One region of the Arthrobacter sp. Cr_A7 genome, then DNA from elsewhere that is predicted to be linked to it. Evidence: riboswitches for the same ligand, from Rfam matches in the RefSeq annotation. Region 1 holds a riboswitch; the other holds the start of a gene.
What was found. A riboswitch is a leader RNA that binds a small molecule or an ion and turns the genes downstream of it on or off. The one in region 1 is predicted to bind glycine.

Region 1 (9,927 bases):
CAGGTGCTGGGCCAGGAAGAGGATAAAGCCGTTGAACGAAAACAGGGCCAGGACGTTGGCCGCGATGGCCATGCTGAACACCCTGTTCCGGAACAGGGACATGTCCAGGAGCGGGTTGGCCAGCGTCAGCTGCCGGCGCACAAAGACGGCTGCCATCACCAGCCCGAACGCCATGCTGCCCAGGCCTGCCGGTCCCGGCCCCTCGGTGGCAATGTCCTTGATTCCGTAGACCACCGGAACCATGACCAGCAGGGAGAGCACGATGCTGGGAACGTCCACCTTCCCCGGCGACGGGTCCTTCGATTCCGGAATGAACACAGGTCCGAAGGCCAGAAGGGGCAGCATGAGGGGAACGGCGACGAGGAAGACCGCGCCCCACCAGAACTGCTCCACCAGCCAGCCGCCGAAGATCGGTCCCAGGGCGGCGCCCCCTGAGAACCCTGCAGCCCAGATGGCGACGGCCAGCCGGCGGCGGTTGGGCTCCGGGAAGATGTTGCGGATCAGGGACAGCGTGGAGGGCATCAGCATGGCGCCGAAGAATCCCAGGGATGCGCGGCCGGCGATCAGCCACTCCGGGCTCGGTGCGAAGGCGGTGGCGGCGGACAGTGCGGCAAAGCCGATGCTGCCGGTGATCAGCAGCTTCCTGCGGCCGATGCGGTCGCCCAGGCTTCCCATGGACACCAGCAGTCCTGCAAGGACCAGCGGATACGCATCCACGATCCACAGGAGCTGGACTCCGGAGGGGTCCAGTGAGCCTGCGATGGCGGGCAGGGCAAACGTCAGCGCGGTGTTGTCCACCGCGACCAGCAGCACCGGGAACATCAGCAGTCCCAGGGCAAGCCAGTCACGCCACAGCGCCCGGGAAAGCGGACTGCCGGAAGCAGATGCGGAGGTCCTGGTGGTGCCAGCGGAAATGGTCATGCCATAACTGTACCGTCTGGACGGTATAGTTACGAACCGTTGGGGTTTGAGGAATGATGCATGGAGGAAGGCATGATTAGAGGCATGCCCCGCAAGCCCGTAGCCCGCGACGCCGTACTTGACGCCTTTGAAACCCTTCTGATCGACGTGGGGGAGCGTGCAGCCACCCTTGACGCCGTCGCGGCGAAGGCCGGGGTTTCCAAGGGCGGCCTGCTCTACCACTTTCCAAACAAGGAAGCCCTGATCCAGGTGCTGCTGGACCGGCTGGACGAACTGGCCGGAGCCGACGCCGATGCCATGGCCAAGGCGGAGGAGGGGGCCGCGGCATACTTCATCAGGTCCTCCGTCTGGGCTGACACCCCGCTGGACCGGGCAATCGTCGCCGCGACCCGGCTCGCAGAAGTGGCGCACGAGGAAACGCGCCGCCGCTTCGCCGCCATCCAGCAGCGCTGGCTGGACGAGATTGCCGCCGATGTGGGCCCGGCACTGGCCAAAGCAGTGCTCTACATGGGGGACGGGCTCTACTTCAATGCCATGTTGGCCGTCGGCCCCGTGCCGGAAGGCGGAGCCGCCGCGGATGTGGACAATCTCCTTGCTGCCCTGGAGCGCCTGCGCAGGTAGGCCGCCATTTGCCCCAGGGGCTGCGGCGTAGGACAATTGGAGGCTGTGAAGGCCCTCACCGGCCGTTCTCAGCAATCCAAATGAATAGCCTTTGATCTGCGGCGGGAGAGTTCTGCCGAAAGTACAAGCAGGCGCCGTAGGAGCAAACCCTCCCCAGGAATCTCACAGGCCCATGTACCGCCGCGGCGAGGCACCTCTGGAAAGCAGCAGGCAGTCCGCCTGTGCCATCCCGGCTACGGGAGACCAAGGACTGTTGTGCTCACCGACGGTGCAAGCGGGGCCATGCGCAAGCACGGCAACGCGGAAACTCTCAGGTCCAATACAGAGCGGGGAGGAACCCGAATCGATGTGGCGTACCCTGCGCCACCTGAATTATGGAGTTCCTCGTGACCGTATCTCCGGCCTCCGCCTCCCTGGCCTCAGCTGCCACCTTCGTTGACCGTCATATTGGCGCACGGCGCCAGGCCGACGTCGACGCCATGTTGCAAGCCGTCGGCTTCGACACCGTGGACGCCCTGGTTGATACGGCGGTCCCCAAGGACATCCGTCAGGAAACCCCGCTGAAACTGTCCACGGCCCTGAGCGAGGTGGAAGCGCTCGCCGAACTGCGCAAGCTGGCAGCCAAGAACAGGACGGCCGTGCAGATGATCGGCCAGGGCTACTTCGACACGGTGACCCCGCCCGTGATCCGCCGCAACATCCTGGAATCCCCGGCCTGGTACACGGCCTACACCCCGTACCAGCCTGAAATTTCGCAGGGCCGGCTTGAGGCGCTGCTGAATTTCCAGACCATGGTCCAGGACCTCGTTGGCCTGCCCATCGCCAACGCGTCCCTGCTCGATGAAGCCACCGCCGTGGCCGAAGCGGTACTCATGATGCGCCGCGCGAACAAGAACAAGGACGCCAGGGATGGCAAGACAGTCCTGGACGCGGACTGCCTGCCGCAGACCATCGCGATCGTCAAGGGCCGCGCTGAAGCGCTCGGCTTCGAAGTTGAAATTGCCGACCTGTCCGCGGGCCTGCCGGACGGTGCCATCAACGGCATCGTGCTGCAGCAGCCCGGCGTTTCGGGCCGCGTCTTCGACCACTCCGCCGTTATCGGTGAAGCCAAGGAACGCGGCGCACTCGTGACCGTCGCGGCTGACCTCCTGGCGCTGACCCTGATCACCCCGCCGGGGGAGCAGGGCGCCGATATCGCCGTCGGCTCGGCCCAGCGTTTTGGCGTCCCGCTGTTCTTCGGCGGCCCGCACGCCGCGTACATGGCAGTCCAGAAGGGGCTCGAGCGCTCCATGCCCGGCCGCCTGGTGGGCGTGTCCAAGGACGACGCCGGTGTCCCCGCCTACCGGCTTGCGCTGCAGACCCGCGAACAGCACATCCGGCGCGAGAAGGCGACGTCGAACATTTGCACCGCGCAGGCCCTGCTGGCCATCGTTGCGTCGATGTACGCCGTTTACCACGGCCCCGAGGGGCTGAAGGCGATCGCCCAGACCGCCAACCGCCACGCCCGCACGCTGGCTGCTTCCCTGAAGGCTGCCGGGGCAGAGGTTCTGCACACCTCCTTCTTTGACACCCTCACCGTCCGCGTGCCCGGAAGGGCTGCCGAAATCGTTGCGGCCGCCGAGGCCAAGGGCATCAACCTGCGGGGCATCGACGCCGACACGGTAGGCATCTCCGTTGATGAAACCACCACGACGGCGGTCGTCGCCGATGTCGTTTCCGTCTTCGGCGCCGAAGCGGTCGGATCTACCGGCAGTTTTGCGCTGGACCCCGCCGTCGAACGCTCCAGCGGCTACCTGCAGCACCCGGTGTTCAACACGCACCGCTCCGAGACCCAGCTGCTGCGGTACATCCGGAAGCTGTCCGACCGGGACCTGGCGCTGGACCGCACCATGATCCCGCTGGGTTCGTGCACCATGAAGCTGAACGCCACGGCGGAGATGGAAGCGATTTCCTGACCGGAGTTCGCCTCGATCCACCCGTTCGCCCCGGATTCGCAGACCGAGGGCTGGCGTGAACTGATTGCTGACCTCGAGGCGCAGCTGACCGAGATCACGGGCTATGACCAGGTGTCCATCCAGCCCAACGCCGGTTCCCAGGGTGAACTTGCAGGGCTGCTGGCGATTCGCGGCTACCACCTGTCCCGTGGCGACGATCAGCGCAATGTCTGCCTGATCCCGGCCTCCGCGCACGGCACCAATGCTGCCTCCGCTGTCCTGGCCGGCATGAAGGTTGTGGTGGTGGCCACCGCCTCCGACGGAACCATCGACCACGCGGACCTGTACGCCAAGATCGACGCGCACAGGGACGCGCTTTCGGCGATCATGATCACCTACCCGTCCACGCACGGTGTGTACGACGCCGACGTCCGCGAGGTCTGCGACGCCATCCACGCGGCCGGCGGCCAGGTCTACATCGACGGCGCCAACCTCAACGCCCTGGTCGGGTTGGCCCAACCCGGCAAGTTCGGCGGCGACGTATCGCACCTGAACCTGCACAAGACCTTCTGCATCCCGCACGGCGGCGGCGGCCCCGGCGTCGGACCGGTCGCGGCCAAGGCACACCTGGCACCCTTCATGCCGGGCGACGCGGCGTCGTGGACCGAAGGCAACGACGTACCGATTTCCGCGTCCCGCTTCGGCTCCGCAGGCGTGCTGCCGATTTCGTGGGCATATGTGAAGCTGATGGGCGGCGAGGGCCTGACCGAGGCCACGAAGTCCGCGCTCCTGGCTGCCAACTACATCGCCTCCCGCCTCAACGAACACTTCCCCGTCCTCTACACCGGCGAAGGCGGACTTGTGGCGCACGAGTGCATCCTGGACCTGCGCGAGCTGACGGCGAAGACCGGCGTCACGGCCGAGGATGTGGCCAAGCGCCTCATCGACTTCGGCTTCCACGCCCCCACCCTCGCCTTCCCGGTGGCCGGGACGCTGATGGTGGAGCCCACCGAGTCCGAGGACCTCGCCGAGATGGACCGCTTCATCGAAGCCATGATCACCATCCGGCACGAAATCGACCAGGTGGCGAACGGCGACTTCACCGTGGCCGACTCGCCGCTGCGCCGCGCACCCCACACGGCAGCCGCCGTCGTATCTTCCGACTGGGACCGCGCCTACCCGCGGGAACAGGCCGCCTTCCCGGTCCACCACCTCAAGCAGGACAAGTACTTCCCGCCTGTGGGCAGGATCGACGGCGCAGCCGGGGACCGCAACCTCATCTGCTCCTGCCCGCCGCTTGAAGACTTCGAGAACTAAGGACCAGCATGCCTGAGAAGTACACCGCTCTCTACGACGAGCACAAAAAACTGGGTGCATCCTTCACGGACTTCGGCGGCTGGCAGATGCCGCTTAAATACAGCTCAGAACTGGCTGAACACCACGCCGTCCGCAAGGGCGCGGGGCTGTTCGACCTGTCCCACATGGGTGAGGTCTGGGTGACCGGCCCCGATGCGGCCGCGTTCCTGGACTATGCCCTGGTGGGCAGGATCTCCGCCATGCCGGTGGGCAAGGCCAAGTACTCGCTGATCTGCAACGAGGATGGCGGCATCATCGACGACCTCATCACCTACCGGCGCCCGGCAGCACCGGACGGCACCGACGTGTTCCTGGTGGTCCCCAACGCCGGCAACGCAGCAGTGGTGGCCGCGGCGCTGGCAGAGCGGGCAGCAGAGTTTGATGTCGATGTCCGCGATGCGTCCGCAGCGACATCTTTGATCGCAGTCCAGGGCCCGAAAGCACAGGAGCTGCTGCTCCGGCTGGTGCCCGCCGCGAACCACAGCGCCGTCACGGAGCTGAAGTACTACGCCGCCGTCGAGGTGCCGTTCCTGGTGGCCGGCACAGGGCAGGAACTCCTGCTGGCCCGCACCGGGTACACCGGCGAGGACGGGTTCGAGATCTTCGTGGCCAACGACGCCGCGGCCGCCCTCTGGCAGGCACTCATCGCCATCGCCGACGACGGCGAGCTCACGCCCGCCGGGCTGGCATGCCGGGACTCCCTGCGCCTTGAAGCCGGGATGCCGCTGTACGGCAACGAACTGTCCCTGCAGGGTGACCCGTTCGCCGCCGGCCTGGGTCCCGTCGTCGCACTCTCCAAGGAAGGCGACTTCGTGGGCAAGGCGGCCCTGGCAGCCAAGAAGGAAGCCGGCGCCGGCACCACCTCCGGCCGCCGCCTGGTAGGACTCAAGGGCCTGGGCCGCCGCGCCGGCCGCGCCCACTACCCGGTCCTCAAAGACGGTGTCACCGTCGGCGAGGTGACCTCCGGCCAGCCCTCACCCACCCTCGGCTACCCCGTCGCCATGGCCTACGTCGACGTCGAACACACCGCACCCGGCACCGCCCTCGACATCGACCTCCGCGGCAAGGCAGAGCCCTTCGAAGTCGTCGAACTGCCGTTCTACAAGCGCCAAAAGTAGCCCGGTCTGACAACCCCAGGGTTGCCTTGTGCCCGTTGGGCCCGGCATCCTCCGCGTGCTCGGTCGCGAAGACGCCCGCTGAGCGGACGTGACGCTCCCTTAGACGCACGTCTCCGGATACCGGGCCCAAGGGGGCTTTGCACGTCACCTTGGGCTTTGCATGCGTCCTTTTAGCGCTGCTTGAACCGCTAAGTTCTGGGGATGGGCCCGCGCAGGTCACCTTCGCAGGCGCTTCCGAGTTCCTGATGCCCCATTTTTTAGGAAGTCCCGCCTGCCGTTGGTTCATTCGTTCTTCCGGACCACCCGCCTCGACACGGATTGAAGATGTGCGGTTGGGCAGGGTGTTGTTGCTTTGAAACTGTTGCGCTCTCAAAGGTGACCTGATGTGGGAGGGGCCGCGGTATCCGGCAGCATGCGTCAAAGCGACGAAGGAGCAGCATGCAGAGGATGCCGGGGCCACTCCACCCAACCCAGCCACAGAGTTTCGCCAGAAAAATTACGTAAGGAAAAGATATGCCCAAAGTAGCCGCTGAAATTCAGTATTCCGACGAGCATGAGTGGGTGGCCCGGGAGGGTGGGAACCTTGTGGCTGTGGGGATTTCCGCCGTCGCGACGGATGCCCTCGGCGACATTGTGTACGTGGACCTGCCCGAGGTTGGTTCCACGGTGACCGCGGGGGAGACCTGCGGCGAGGTGGAATCCACGAAGTCCGTCTCTGATCTGTACGCCCCGGTGACCGGCGAAGTGGTGGAGACCAACCCGGCCGTCGTGGACGATCCTGCGCTGATCAACAACGATCCCTACGGCGCAGGCTGGCTCTTCAAAGTGGCAGCGGAGTCCGAGGGGCCGCTGCTGTCCGCGCAGGAATACGCGTCGAAAAACGGCGGCGACCTGGACGGCGCCGAAGGGGTTGCAAGCGCGTAGCGTTGAACCGGAAGAACAGTCAGCTACCTCCTCGATCGCAGTGTTTTAGTAAGGATTTCCGTCATGGCTGTTGGTGTTTTTGACCTTTTTTCCATTGGAATCGGACCATCAAGCTCGCACACCGTCGGTCCGATGCGGGCTGCTGCTGTTTTTGCGGAGGAGTTGAAGGCTTCCGGGGTGCTGGCGGAGGTGGCGGGGTTGCGGGTGGACTTGTATGGGTCTTTGGCTGCGACCGGGCACGGGCATGGGACGATGACCGCGATTTTGTTGGGGTTGGAGGGGTTCCATCCGGAGTTGATCCTGCCTGATGAGGTGGAGGTCCGGCTGGCTGGGATAGCGGAGACCGGTGTGCTGCAGTTGGCCGGGGCGGTGGCGTTGCCGTACGGGGTGAAGGACATGGTGCTGCGGCCGTTGACTGTCCTGCCGCGGCATACCAACGGGATGACGTTCACCGTGACCGGTGCCGACGCGGCGCAGCAGGAGCTGGAGGAGTCGAAGAAGGAACTGCCGCTGCCGTTCCGCACCGCGGCCGAGCTCCTGGAGCACTGCCGTGAAACCGGGTTGGGCATCAGCGATGTCATGCTGGTCAACGAGAAGGCCTCCCGTACGGAGGAGGAGATCCGCGCCGGGCTGCTGCATATCTGGTCCGTGATGGAGGACTGCGTGGCGACGTCGTTGAAGCGTGAGGGGGTGCTGCCGGGCGGGCTGAAGGTCCGACGCCGGGCCCCGGACTGGTACGAGCGGCTGAAGAAGGAAAGCTCTCGGCTGGAACCTGACACCCCGGACAGTGACGGGCAGGACCAGGACTTCCATGACCCGAAGTACTGGCAGGAGTGGGTGAACCTGATCGCCCTGGCCGTGAACGAGGAGAACGCCTCGGGCGGGCGGGTGGTGACCGCGCCGACCAACGGCGCGGCCGGGATCATCCCGGCGGTGCTGTTCTACGCGCTGCATTTCGCCCCGGGCATGGACCAGGCCGGTCAGCAGGACCGCGACGACGTCGTGGTGAAGTTCCTGCTGGCGGCCGGTGCCGTCGGGGTGCTCTACAAGGAACAGGCATCCATTTCCGGGGCGGAGGTGGGCTGCCAGGGCGAGGTGGGGTCGGCGTCGTCGATGGCGGCCGCGGGCCTGGCCGAGGTGATGGGCGGGTCCCCGGCGCAGGTGGAAAACGCCGCGGAAATCGCGATGGAACACAACCTGGGCCTGACCTGTGACCCGATCGGCGGGCTGGTCCAGGTCCCGTGCATCGAACGGAACGCGATCGCCGCCGCGAAAGCGATCAACGCCGCGAAAATGGCGCTCTGGGGCGACGGCACCCACCGCGTCTCCCTCGACGAGGTCATCATCACCATGCGCGAAACCGGCAAGGACATGTCCTCCAAATACAAGGAAACCGCCATGGGCGGCCTCGCCGTCAACGTCGTCGAATGCTGATCCCAGGGGCCGCTGTCCGTTGTGGACGGAACCTTGATTGTGCGCGGCTTAATTGTGCGCGGCGGCCCACCAGTTCAGCGTGGTGGCGAACACCAGCCACGCCACGTACGGCAGCAGGAGCAGGCCGGCCGTCCTGCTGATGGGGCCGAACTGCAGGACGGTGAGGGTGACGGCGGCGATCAGGGCCAGGATGATGGCCAGCGCCAGCCACAGTGCTGCGGGGCCAAGCGTGGGATACAGGCCGAAGAAGACCGGAGTCCAGGCAAGGTTGAGGCCCAGCTGGATGCCATAAACAGTCAGCGCGGCCTTTGTCCTGCCGGTGCGTTTCCGCCACACCAGCCACGCAGCAACCGCCATTGCCGTGTACAGCACGGTCCACACCGGTCCAAAGACGCCGTTGGGCGGCGACCAGGGCGCTTTGTCCGCTGTGGCATACCAGCCGTCCACGTTGTTGACGGTGGCCAGTCCACCCAGGGCGGCAACCAGGAAGGATGCCGCCAGGAAGCCGGCCAGGGCTGCCGCCTGGACTCCGGCGCTGTATGTCCGGGCGCTTCCTTCAGGCAGCGGCATCAATTGTTCCCGGTTTGGCTGCATCCTCCCACCCTTGCGAACGCCCCTGCCCGAGTCAAGGCGTGGGCCCTACGGAAACATCCCGCAGGCTGCACATCCGCTTGCGGCGGAAAGCCGGGACCGCCGCAGGCTTTAGACTTGAGGCTGCATGTCCGCACGCAGCTACGAGTACCGAAACCGCGCATCAACCCGATTGGACACGGCCCCCTTGCGAGAATTCACCGCACGTTTTGCCACAGCCGAGGAAATTGAAAACTGGGACAAGCACGTCACGGCCAATCCGAACGGCGGCAATATGCTGCAGTCGGCGGCCTACGCGTCGGTGAAGAACGGCAGCGGCTGGAAAGTCCGGTTCCTTGTGCTTGAAAGCCCGGGAACCGCCAGTTACAACCTGGTGCTGGAAAAGAAGTTCCCCGTGCTCGGCCGGCTGTGGTACCTCATCAAGGGCCCCGACCTCGCGGCGGCGGACGACCTGAAAGCAGCCCTCGACGCCTGTGCCGCGTTTGCCCGCAGCCGCAAACTGAACGTCTTCACCATCAAGGTGGAACCGGACATCATTGACTCCGGCGATGCCCAGGCACAGATTGCCGCCGCCGGACTGGTCAAGGCACCCAACATCCAGTCCAACGATTCCACCGCACTGCTGGACATCTCCCAGCCTGAAGAAGCCGTCTTCAAGGCCATCTCCTCCCGCGCCCGCAACGCCATCCGGCGTGCGGAACGGGAAGGCTGCGAGGTGGTCCGCAAGGAACATGGCCCTGAAACGTACCGGGCACTCTACGACCTGATGGCGGACACTGTTGAGGCCAAGGGGTCCATGCCGCTGCGCAGCTACGACTACTACGCCGCGTTCTGGGATGAGTTCTGCGACCGCGGCCAGGGGCACTTCTTCTTTGCCTACGAGGACGGGAAACCCAGCGTCGGCGCCTTCGTGATCAACTACGGCGCCAAGGCAACCTATAAGGACGGCGGGTCCACGCAGAACCGCAAGCAATACGGCGATTCACACCTGGTGCAGTGGACGGCCATCCGCCGCATGCAGGAACTGG
Region 2 (9,927 bases), on a different contig from region 1:
GTACTTGAGTTCCGTGACCAGCGGGTGCTGGTGCGCCGGGACGAGCTTCAGCAGGATTTCTTCGGCCGCCGGTCCCTGGATGGCGATCAGCGAAGTCTCGGCAGAGGCGTCATCGACGGCGACATCGAAGTCCGCCGCCCGCTCCAGGAGCGCCCTGGCCACGACGGCGGCATTGCCCGCGTTGGGAACCACCAGGTACTGGTCCACGCCTTCCTTCGGGGAAGGGCGGCGGTAGGAGATGAGGTCGTCAATGATGCCGCCGTCAGCGTCGCAGATCAGTGAGTACTTCGCCTTGCCGACGGCAACCGCGGAGAGTTTTCCGGCCAGGGCGTAGTCCAGGAACGCTGCGGCGTCGGGACCGGTCACCCAGACTTCACCCATGTGGGACAGGTCGAACAACCCGGCAGCATTGCGGACCGCGTGGTGTTCCGCCAGCTCTGATGCGTACTTGAGCGGCATCTGCCAGCCACCGAAGTCCGTAAAGGAGGCGCCGGCTTTCTTGTGCTGCTCGAACAGGGCAGTGTATTTCTCGGTCATCAGGAATCCTTACTGTTGCCGGTGGTCGAGCCTGTCGAGATCCAGGTTTCGACAGGCTCAACCAACGGGCGAATTAGTTTTCGAAGTCTTCGAGCGGCGGGCAGGAGCAGATGAGGTTGCGGTCCCCGGCTGCGCCGTCGATCCGGCCGACGGGCGGGAAGTACTTGTCCTGCCGCAGTGCAGAGACAGGGAAGGCGGCCTGCTCGCGCGGGTAGGCGCGGTCCCAGTCAGAGCTGACGACGGCGGCTGCCGTGTGGGGTGCGTTGCGCAGCGGCGAGTTTTCCAGGGAGAAGTCCCCGGCGGCCACCTGGTCGATTTCGGCGCGGATGGTGATCATCGCGTCGATGAAGCGGTCGATCTCGGCGAGGTCCTCGGACTCGGTGGGCTCCACCATCAGCGTCCCGGCCACCGGGAAGGCGAGGGTGGGGGCGTGGAATCCGAAGTCGATGAGGCGCTTGGCCACGTCCTCGGCGGTGACACCCGTCTTCGCGGTCAGTTCGCGCAGGTCGAGGATGCACTCGTGCGCCACCAGCCCGCCCTCACCCGTGTACAGCACAGGGAAAAACTCGTTCAGCCGGGAAGCGACGTAGTTGGCCGCCAGGAGTGCGGACTTCGTGGCCTCGGTCAGGCCCTCGCCGCCCATCAGCTTCACGTAGGCCCACGAAATCGGCAGGACACCGGCGGAGCCGTATCGTGACGCGCTGATGGCCACGCCGTGGCCCTCCTCATGCGCGGCTTTGTTGGCGTCGCCCGGCATAAAGGGTGCCAGGTGTGCCTTGGCAGCTACGGGTCCGACGCCGGGGCCGCCGCCGCCGTGCGGGATGCAGAAAGTCTTGTGCAGGTTCAGGTGGGACACGTCGCCGCCGAACTTGCCGGGTTGAGCCAAACCGACCAGGGCGTTGAGGTTTGCCCCGTCGACGTAGACCTGCCCGCCCGCGGCGTGGATGGCGTCGCAGACCTCGCGGACGTCGGCGTCGTACACACCGTGGGTGGAGGGGTAGGTGATCATGATGCAGGACAGGACGTCCTTGTTGGCCTCGATCTTCGCGGTCAGGTCCGCGTGGTCGATGGTTCCGTCGGCGGCGGTGGCCACGACAACAACCTTCATGCCGGCCAGGACCGCGGAGGCAGCATTGGTGCCGTGGGCGGAGGCCGGGATCAGGCAGACGTTGCGCTGGTCGTCGCCGCGGGACAGGTGGTAGCCGCGGATCGCCAGCAGCCCTGCAAGTTCACCCTGGGAACCGGCGTTGGGCTGGATGGACACCTGGTCGTAGCCGGTGATCTCGGTGAGGTCGGCTTCCAGGCCTTCAATCAGTTCGCGCCAGCCCTCAGTTTGCGAGTCGGGGGCGAACGGGTGGATTGAGGCGAATTCGGGCCAGGAGATGGCTTCCATCTCCACGGTGGCGTTCAGCTTCATGGTGCACGAACCCAGCGGGATCATGGTGCGGTCCAGCGCCAGGTCGCGGTCCGAGAGGCGGCGGATGTACCGCAGCAGCTGGGTCTCGGAGCGGTGGGTGTTGAACACCGGGTGCTGCAGGTAGCCCGAGGTGCGGAGCACCGTTTCGGGCAGCTCGTAGCCCTGTGCGTCCCCGATCGGACCGGCGCCAAAGGCGACGGCAACAGCGGAAAGTGTTGCCGCCGTCGTCGTCTCATCGATGGAAACACCCACGGTGTCTTCGTCGACGAAGCGCAGGTTGATGCCCCGGGCCTCAGCCGCGGTGATGGCCTTGCGGGCCTTGCCGGGGACACGGACGGTAAGGGTGTCGAAGAAGGAGTCGCTGACGAGCTCCCGGCCCACCTTGGCGAGGGCGGTGGCGAGCACCCGGGTGTTGTTGTGGACCCTCTCGGCGATGGCCTTCAACCCGTCCGGGCCGTGGTAAACGGCGTAGAAGGAGGACACGATGGCGAGCAGCGCCTGGGCGGTGCAGATGTTCGAGGTCGCCTTTTCCCGGCGGATGTGCTGCTCGCGGGTCTGCAGCGCGAGACGGTAGGCGGGGGCGCCTGCATTATCCTTGGACACGCCGACGATGCGGCCCGGCAGGGTGCGTTCCATGCCGGTCCGGACGGCCATGTAGGCCGCGTGCGGGCCGCCGAAAAACAGCGGAACGCCAAAGCGCTGGGTAGAGCCGACGGCGATATCGGCGCCCTGCTCGCCTGGAGGGGTGATCAGGGTGAGGGCGAGGAGGTCGGCAGCGACGGTGACGAGGGCGCCGCGTTCCTTGGCTTCAGCGATGACCGCCGACTGGTCCCACACCCGGCCCGAGACGCCGGGCTGCTGCAGCACGATGCCGTTGATGGCGCCGTCGGGCAGTCCGTTGGACAGGTCGGCAATTTCAACTTCGAAGCCAAGCGCCTCGGCGCGGCCCTGGACGATGGCAATGGTCTGGGGAAGGCAATCGGCATCCAGGACCGTCTTGCCGTCCTTGGCGTCCTTATTCTTGTTGGCCCGGCGCATCAGCAGCACGGCCTCTGCCACGGCGGTGGCTTCGTCCAACAGCGACGCGTTCGCGACCGGAAGCGCGGTCAGGTCCTGGACCATGGTCTGGAAGTTCAGCAGCGCCTCAAGCCGGCCCTGGGAAATTTCAGGCTGGTAGGGGGTGTAGGCCGTGTACCAGGCCGGCGCTTCCAGGACGTTGCGGCGGATGACGGCCGGGGTGATGGTGTCGTAGTAGCCCTGGCCGATCATCTGGACCGCGGTCTTGTTTTTGGCGGCGATCCGGCGCAGCTCGGCCAGGACCTCAACCTCGCTCATGGCGGCCGCCAGCCGGAGGGCCTTGTCCTGGCGGATCGAGGCAGGGACGGCAACGTCCACGAGACCGTCCACGCTGTCGTAGCCCACGGCTTTGAGCATCGCGTCGACGTCGGCCTGGCGGCGCGCGCCGATGTGCCGGTCGGCAAAAGTCGATGGAAGGGATTGAATCGTCATGAGGAACTCCAGGTCTGGCCGGCCACTGGTGGCACGGCATGGTTTGGGTTCCTCCCCGCTCTGTATTGGACCTGAGAGATTCCGGTGGAGCCTGTTTGTGGCAGGGCCCGCCTTGCACCGTCGGTGAGTCCGGGACCCCTCGTCAAAGGGATGTGGCCGGGCTGCTTTCCAGAGTCGCCTCGCCGTGACGGTACATGGGCCTGAGAGATTCCTGGGGAGGATTTGCTCCTACGGCGCCTGCCCGGTGTTGCTCCGGGAGGACTCTCCCGTCACAGCTCGAAAGGCTTATTCAAATATGGGTGATTCGGCTCACAAGGTACAGGCTGAAGGGCTTCGAAAGCAAATCCGTCCAGTCATGACGGCCGGGAGCAGCCGGTTCGCGACGTTGTTGCGGGCGGGGGTTTGACAATCATTCGTGACCGGAACCACACTGAACCCGTGATCGGCGCTGCTTCGCAACTGATCATGACTTCTAACTTAATGCCTTTGACCTGCGGCGGGAGAGTCCTGCCCGGTACATTCAGCAGGCGCCGTAGGAGCAAACCCTCCCCAGGAAACTCTCAGGCCCCCGTACCGCCGCGGAAAGGCAACTCTGGAAAGCAGCCAGGCAGGTCCTGGCTCACCGACGGTGCAAGCACGCCTTTATGGCTGCGGAAACTCTCAGGTCCTGTACAGAGCGGGGAGGAACCGAATCTTTGTGGCACTTGACGGTGCTGCTTGAACGATGGAGTTCCTCATGACGATTCATCCCCCGACGTCCCCCAGCGGCCAACCACACCCAGGCAAAGCCCAACACAGCGAACCGCCGCACCTGGAGCGGCAGCTCAGCAACCGGCACATCCAGCTCATCGCCATCGGCGGAGCCATTGGCACGGGCCTCTTCATGGGCTCCGGCAAAACAATCTCCGCGGCCGGCCCGTCCGTGATCTTCGTGTACATGATCATCGGGTTCATGCTCTTCTTCGTGATGCGGGCCATGGGCGAACTGCTGCTGAGCAACCTGAACTACAAGTCCTTCAGCGATTTCGCGGCCGACCTCCTGGGGCCCTGGGCCGGGTTCTTCACGGGATGGACCTACTGGTTCTGTTGGGTGATCACCGGCATCGCCGACGTCATCGCCATCGCCGGGTACTCCCGGGAACTCTGGCCCTCGCTGCCGCTGTGGATCCCCGGGCTGGCCACAGTCGCCATTCTCCTGCTGCTCAACCTCGCCACCGTGAAGGCGTTCGGTGAGACGGAATTCTGGTTCGCCCTCATCAAGATCATCGCCATCGCAGCGCTGATCATCGTGGGCCTGTTCATGATCTTCACCGGGTTCCAAAGCGACGCAGGAGCCGCCGGGTTCAGCAACCTGTGGAGCCACGGCGGTTTCTTCCCCAACGAATTCATGGGTTTCGTGGCCGGTTTCCAGATCGCCGTTTTCGCCTTCGTCGGCATCGAGCTTGTTGGCACAACGGCCGCCGAGGCCAAGAATCCTGAACGGAACCTGCCCAAGGCCATTAACGCCATCCCCATCCGCGTGCTGCTCTTCTACGTCGGCGCCCTGATCATCCTGATGTCCGTCACCCCCTGGACCCAGTTCGCGGCCGGCCACAGCCCCTTCATCGGAATGTTCTCCCTGGCCGGGCTTGGAGCCGCGGCAACCATCGTCAACCTGGTGGTCCTGAGCTCCGCCATGTCCTCCGCCAACTCGGGCATCTACTCCACGTCCCGGATGGTCTTTGGCCTGGCACAGGAAGGCGACGCTCCCGGCATCTTCAGCCGCCTCTCCACGAGGAAAGTACCCAGCAACGCGCTGTTCCTGTCCTGCGTGCTGCTGCTCTCCGGCGTCGTCCTGATGTATGCCGGCCAGGACGTGGGCAAGGCCTTCGAGATGGTCACCACCGTGTCCGCCGTCTGCTTCATCTTCGTCTGGTCCATCATCCTTGCCAGCTACCTCGCCTTCCGGCGCCGCCGCCCGCACCTGCACGCGGCGTCCGCGTTCAAAATGCCCGGCGGCATCCCCGTGGTGTGGCTGATCTTCGCCTTCTTCGCCTTCGTCCTTTGGGCCCTCACCACCCAGTCCGACACCCTAGCCGCGCTGCTGGTCACCCCCGCATGGTTCCTTGTGCTGGGCATCGCGTGGGCCATCCTGCGGCGCCGCCCGGCACATCTCGCCCGCTTCGCCGTCTTCCAGGCCGAGCTCCGGGCCGATGAGGCTGCAGCGGGCCGCAGCAAGGGGGCAGTGAACGACAGGACTCCCCAGAAAGAGCAGGCGCCGAAGTGATCGGCACGGACGTGACGGACGCGGCAGGCGAGCGGGTCACCCGGCCAGGCACCAAACCGCATACGCGGGCGTCCCGGGAAGCCAGGAGCCTTCCCACCCGTCTGGAGATCATCCCGACAGAGGGCATCACGGCCGGCGTCCGGGCCCACGTTCCAGCGGGGTCCACCATCACCGTGACGTGCCTGCCGCACCATGGCATCGCGCGGACCATGCAGACCGCGCTGCTGCTGGCCGGTATGGGATACAGCGCGGTCCCGCACCTTGCTGCCCGGAGCATCGGGAGTCGCCAGCAGCTGGAAAACGCGCTGCGGGACTGCCGGGATGCAGGGATCACGGAGGTGTTCGCCATCGGCGGTGATGCTTCGGAAGCTGCCGGACCGTACAGCAACTCCCTTCAACTGCTGGAGGACATCATGGAGCTGTCGGGCGGGGACATCTCGGCGGGAGTGGCGGGATACCCGGAAGGGCACCCGCATCACGGCGAGCTCCAGATGCTCGACGCCCTGCTGGAAAAGCAGCACCTGGCATCCGGCGTCACCACCCAGATGTGCTTTTCCGTTCCCCGGATCAGCTGGTACGCGGAAACCCTCCGGCGCGAAGGTGTCCAGCTGCCCATCTGGGCGGGGGTGCCCGGCGCCGTCCCCCGTGCCAAGCTCATCGCGCTCGCGGCAAAGATCGGCGTCGGCCCGTCCCTGAAGTTCCTCACCCGGCAGGGGCCGCTCGGCCGCCGTCTGCTCAGCGGCAGCAGCTACTCGCCCCTGCCGATCCTGGACCAGCTCCGCGATGTTCCGGAGATTGCAGGCATCCACCTGTACACCTTCAACAGCCTGGGCCATGGAAACCCGCAGGCCACGTCATAGAAGTTAAGCATGCTTAGTGTTGATCCACTTAGGATGGAGAAGCACGGCAGCCCACCGCTGCAGGTCGATTTGAATGAAGGTGACCATGGCCAAGAGCAGCAATCCCGCAGTACGAATCGCACAGGAAACCGCCCACAACGCGGTGTTCGACGCCGACGGCAAGCCCAAGCCGGGCGTCCACAACATGCTCCTGAAGGCGGTGGAAATCCAGCGTCCACTGGTGGTGGCCTACATCCGCCGGCTGCAAAAGAAGCATCCCCGCGCCACGGCGGCGCAGCTGGCGAACATCCTGGAACGCGACTACCTCCGTGCCGTCACCGGCGGGGGTGCAGTGGTGGGCGCTACCGCCGTCGTCCCAGGGGTGGGAACGGTGGCGTCGCTGGGACTGTCCGCGGCCGCCACCGTGGGGTTCCTGGAAGCAACAGCCCTGTACGCGACGTCCCTGGCGGAGCTGCACGGCATCCGCCTCACCAACCCCGAGAAGGCCAGCACCATGGTCATGGCCATCATGCTTGGCGAAGAGGGGACGGCGCTGCTGGGAACCCTCAGCGGCCAGGCCGCGGGCAGCGGAGTCAACGCCACCAGGGCCTGGGGCAGCATGCTTTCCAAATCCATGCCCATGCCGGGATTCAGCAGCATCCGGAGCAGGATCCAGAAGGCTTTCCTCAAAAACCTCCTCAAGCGCCAGGGCACGGCACTGTTTGGCAGGGCCCTGCCGTTCGGCATCGGGGCTGTGGTGGGTGGAGCAGGTAACCTCATGATGGGCCGCGCGGTGGTGTCCAACGCCAAGGAAGCGTTCGGCCCCATGCCGGACACCATTCCCGGGGAGCTTAAGCCCACCGCTGCCGCTCCGGACAACCTGACGCTGGAAGGCGACACACTTGGATCTCAACGCTGACCTCGGCGAATCATTCGGCTCCTGGACGATGGGAGACGACGCCGCGATGTTCCAGCTGGTGACCAGCGCCAACGTGGCCTGCGGGTTCCACGCCGGGGACCCCATCACCATGCTCGACAGCTGCCGGGCAGCCTACGAGCTCGACGTCACGGTGGGTGCGCACGTCGGCTACCGCGACCTGCCGGGCTTCGGCCGGCGCTCCCTGGACACAAGCTTCGATGAGCTGTTCGGCGACGTGCTGTACCAGCTGGGCGCCCTCGACGGCGTTGCCCACGCCGTGGGTGCCTCCGTGGACTACGTGAAGCCCCACGGCGCGCTGTACAACCGGCTGGTCCATGACGCCGGGCAGGCCTCGGCTGTGGTTGCAGCGGTGAACGCGTACGATCCCGGGCTGCCCATCCTGGGACTGCCGGGCTCGGAACTGCTGAAGCAGGCACAGGAAGCCGGGCATCCGGTGTTTATCGAGGCCTTCGTGGACCGTGCCTACCGGGGCGACGGCACGCTGGTGCCGCGCTCGCAGGAAGGTGCCGTCCTGCACGACGTCGATGCGATCGTTGAGCGCGCAGTCCGCCTGGCAACTAAGGGCGAAGTGGTGGCCGTCGACGGTACAGTGGTGCAGGTCCGGCCGGATTCCCTGTGCATCCACGGCGACACCCCCGGTGCCGTGGAGATGGCCGCGGGCGTCCGGGCAGGACTCGAGGCGGCCGGCGTAGAGCTGGAGCCGTTCGCGTAGGCCGCCCTCCTCAGGCAACGCGGGGTCACTCCTGGCCCGCCGGAGGCCGTTTATGGGGCGTTGCCAGACCCCGCGTTGCTGTGCAGGAGCTGGCTCACCCGAAAATCAGGTGCGCCACCGTAAAGATCGCCAGCCCCGCCAGGGACCCCACAACCGTTCCGTTGATCCGGATGAACTGCAGGTCCTTGCCCACCTGCAGCTCAATCTTCTGCGAGGTTTCCTCCGCGTCCCAGCGGGCAACGGTATCCGTGATGACCCCGGCAATGTCGGACCTGTAGGTCCGCACCAGATAGCCTGCGGCGTCGCCGATCCAGGCGTTGACCTTGCCGGCGAGTTCGGGGTCGTTGACCAGCCTGGAGCCGAAGTCGCGGACGGCTGCCTTGAATTTGATGGTGAGGTCGCTGTCCGGATCCTCCACGGCGCCGAGCAGGGCGTTCTTCACCGTTCCCCACGTGCGCGACGCGAGTTCCCGGACCTCAGGGTCGCCAAGGACCTGGGCCTTAATGTCCTCGGCGCGGGCGATCATCACAGGATCGTGCTGCAGGTCCTGGGCAAGGTCGTTCAGGTACTTGTCGATGGACTGCCTGACCTGGTGGTTCGGATCGGACTGCACGGCACGCACGAACTTGAGGAACTCGATGTAGACCTTGTCGCCCACCAGCCCGTCCACGAACTGCGGCACCCAGGTTGGCGAACGCTCCGAGACCAGCCGGCTGACCGTTTCGTGGTTTTCGCTGACCCAGTCGGCCGCGCGGTCCACCAGCAGGTCCACCAGCTTGTGGTGGTGCCCGTCGTGGAAAATCCGCTCCGCCATCCTGCCCACCGGAGGTCCCCACGGCGGAGTGAGAAGGTGCTTGCGCACCATTCCCTCGATGACGGCCTGGACGTCGTCGTCATTCAGGACCTTGAACAGGCCCCGGATGACCGCCGCACCCTCTTTGGCCACCCGGTCGGCGCCGGCCGGAGCGGCCAGCCACTCGCCGGCCCGCCGGGCAATGTTGACGCTGGCGAGCTTCTCCTGCACCACCTGCTCCGAGAGGAAGTTGGTCTCCACGAACTCACCCAGCGAGGCGCCGATCTGGTCTTTGCGCCGCGGAATGATGGCAGTGTGCGGGATCTTGATGCCCATCGGGTACTTGAACAGCGCGGTCACCGCAAACCAGTCGGCCAGCGCGCCCACCATGCCGCCTTCCGCCGCCGCCCGCACGTACTGCAGCCACGGGTACTCCTTCTGCAGGGCGAAGGCGAAGACAAAAACCACCGCCATGGCGATCAGCAGGCCCAAGGCCACAAGCTTCATTTTCCGCAGCGCTGCCGCCTTTTCGGCATCGCCGGCGCTGAATTGGCGGCCGACGGCGGCGGCACCTGCCTGTGCGTCCGCCGGCACCGCGCGGGATGGCTGGGCCGGGGCTTCCTGGGTAGTTGGCTCAGAGTTCACCTGCATGTGCCAAGCCTAGCCCCGCAGCAGGGGTGTGGTCGGCTACCGTGTCTCCATGACAAGTGAGGAGTCGGTGCCGCAGCGGCCCCTGGTCTTTGCCCACCGCGGTGCCAGCGCCGCGTTCGCCGAACACACCCGCGCCGCCTACCTGCAGGCGTTGGCGGACGGAGCCGACGGTGTCGAGTGCGACGTCCACCTCACGCGGGACCAGCACGTGGTCCTCCTGCATGACGCCAACCTGGACCGCACCTCGGACGGAACGGGGCCCG

Region 2: another riboswitch for glycine. It lies ahead of gcvP (aminomethyl-transferring glycine dehydrogenase); the one in region 1 lies ahead of gcvP (aminomethyl-transferring glycine dehydrogenase).

What each region holds. Positions count from the first base shown of each region.
Region 1 is NZ_JARHXQ010000361.1:660-10,586, forward strand. It holds gene P2Q66_RS21165 (MFS transporter) at 1-921, opposite strand, end outside; gene P2Q66_RS21170 (TetR/AcrR family transcriptional regulator) at 1,006-1,542, shown strand; glycine riboswitch at 1,635-1,732, shown strand; partial or broken gene gcvP (aminomethyl-transferring glycine dehydrogenase) at 1,917-4,793, shown strand; gene gcvT (glycine cleavage system aminomethyltransferase GcvT) at 4,802-5,950, shown strand; gene gcvH (glycine cleavage system protein GcvH) at 6,464-6,874, shown strand; gene P2Q66_RS21190 (L-serine ammonia-lyase) at 6,938-8,308, shown strand; gene P2Q66_RS21195 (TspO/MBR family protein) at 8,357-8,878, opposite strand; gene P2Q66_RS21200 (peptidoglycan bridge formation glycyltransferase FemA/FemB family protein) at 9,027-9,927, shown strand, end outside.
Region 2 is NZ_JARHXQ010000327.1:9,900-19,826, forward strand. It holds gene gcvT (glycine cleavage system aminomethyltransferase GcvT) at 1-537, opposite strand, end outside; gene gcvP (aminomethyl-transferring glycine dehydrogenase) at 611-3,463, opposite strand; glycine riboswitch at 3,642-3,742, opposite strand; glycine riboswitch at 3,951-4,049, shown strand; gene cycA (D-serine/D-alanine/glycine transporter) at 4,200-5,729, shown strand; gene P2Q66_RS19620 (methylenetetrahydrofolate reductase) at 5,726-6,589, shown strand; gene P2Q66_RS19625 (hypothetical protein) at 6,675-7,487, shown strand; gene P2Q66_RS19630 (5-oxoprolinase subunit PxpA) at 7,471-8,220, shown strand; gene P2Q66_RS19635 (DUF445 family protein) at 8,315-9,664, opposite strand; gene P2Q66_RS19640 (glycerophosphodiester phosphodiesterase family protein) at 9,714-9,927, shown strand, end outside.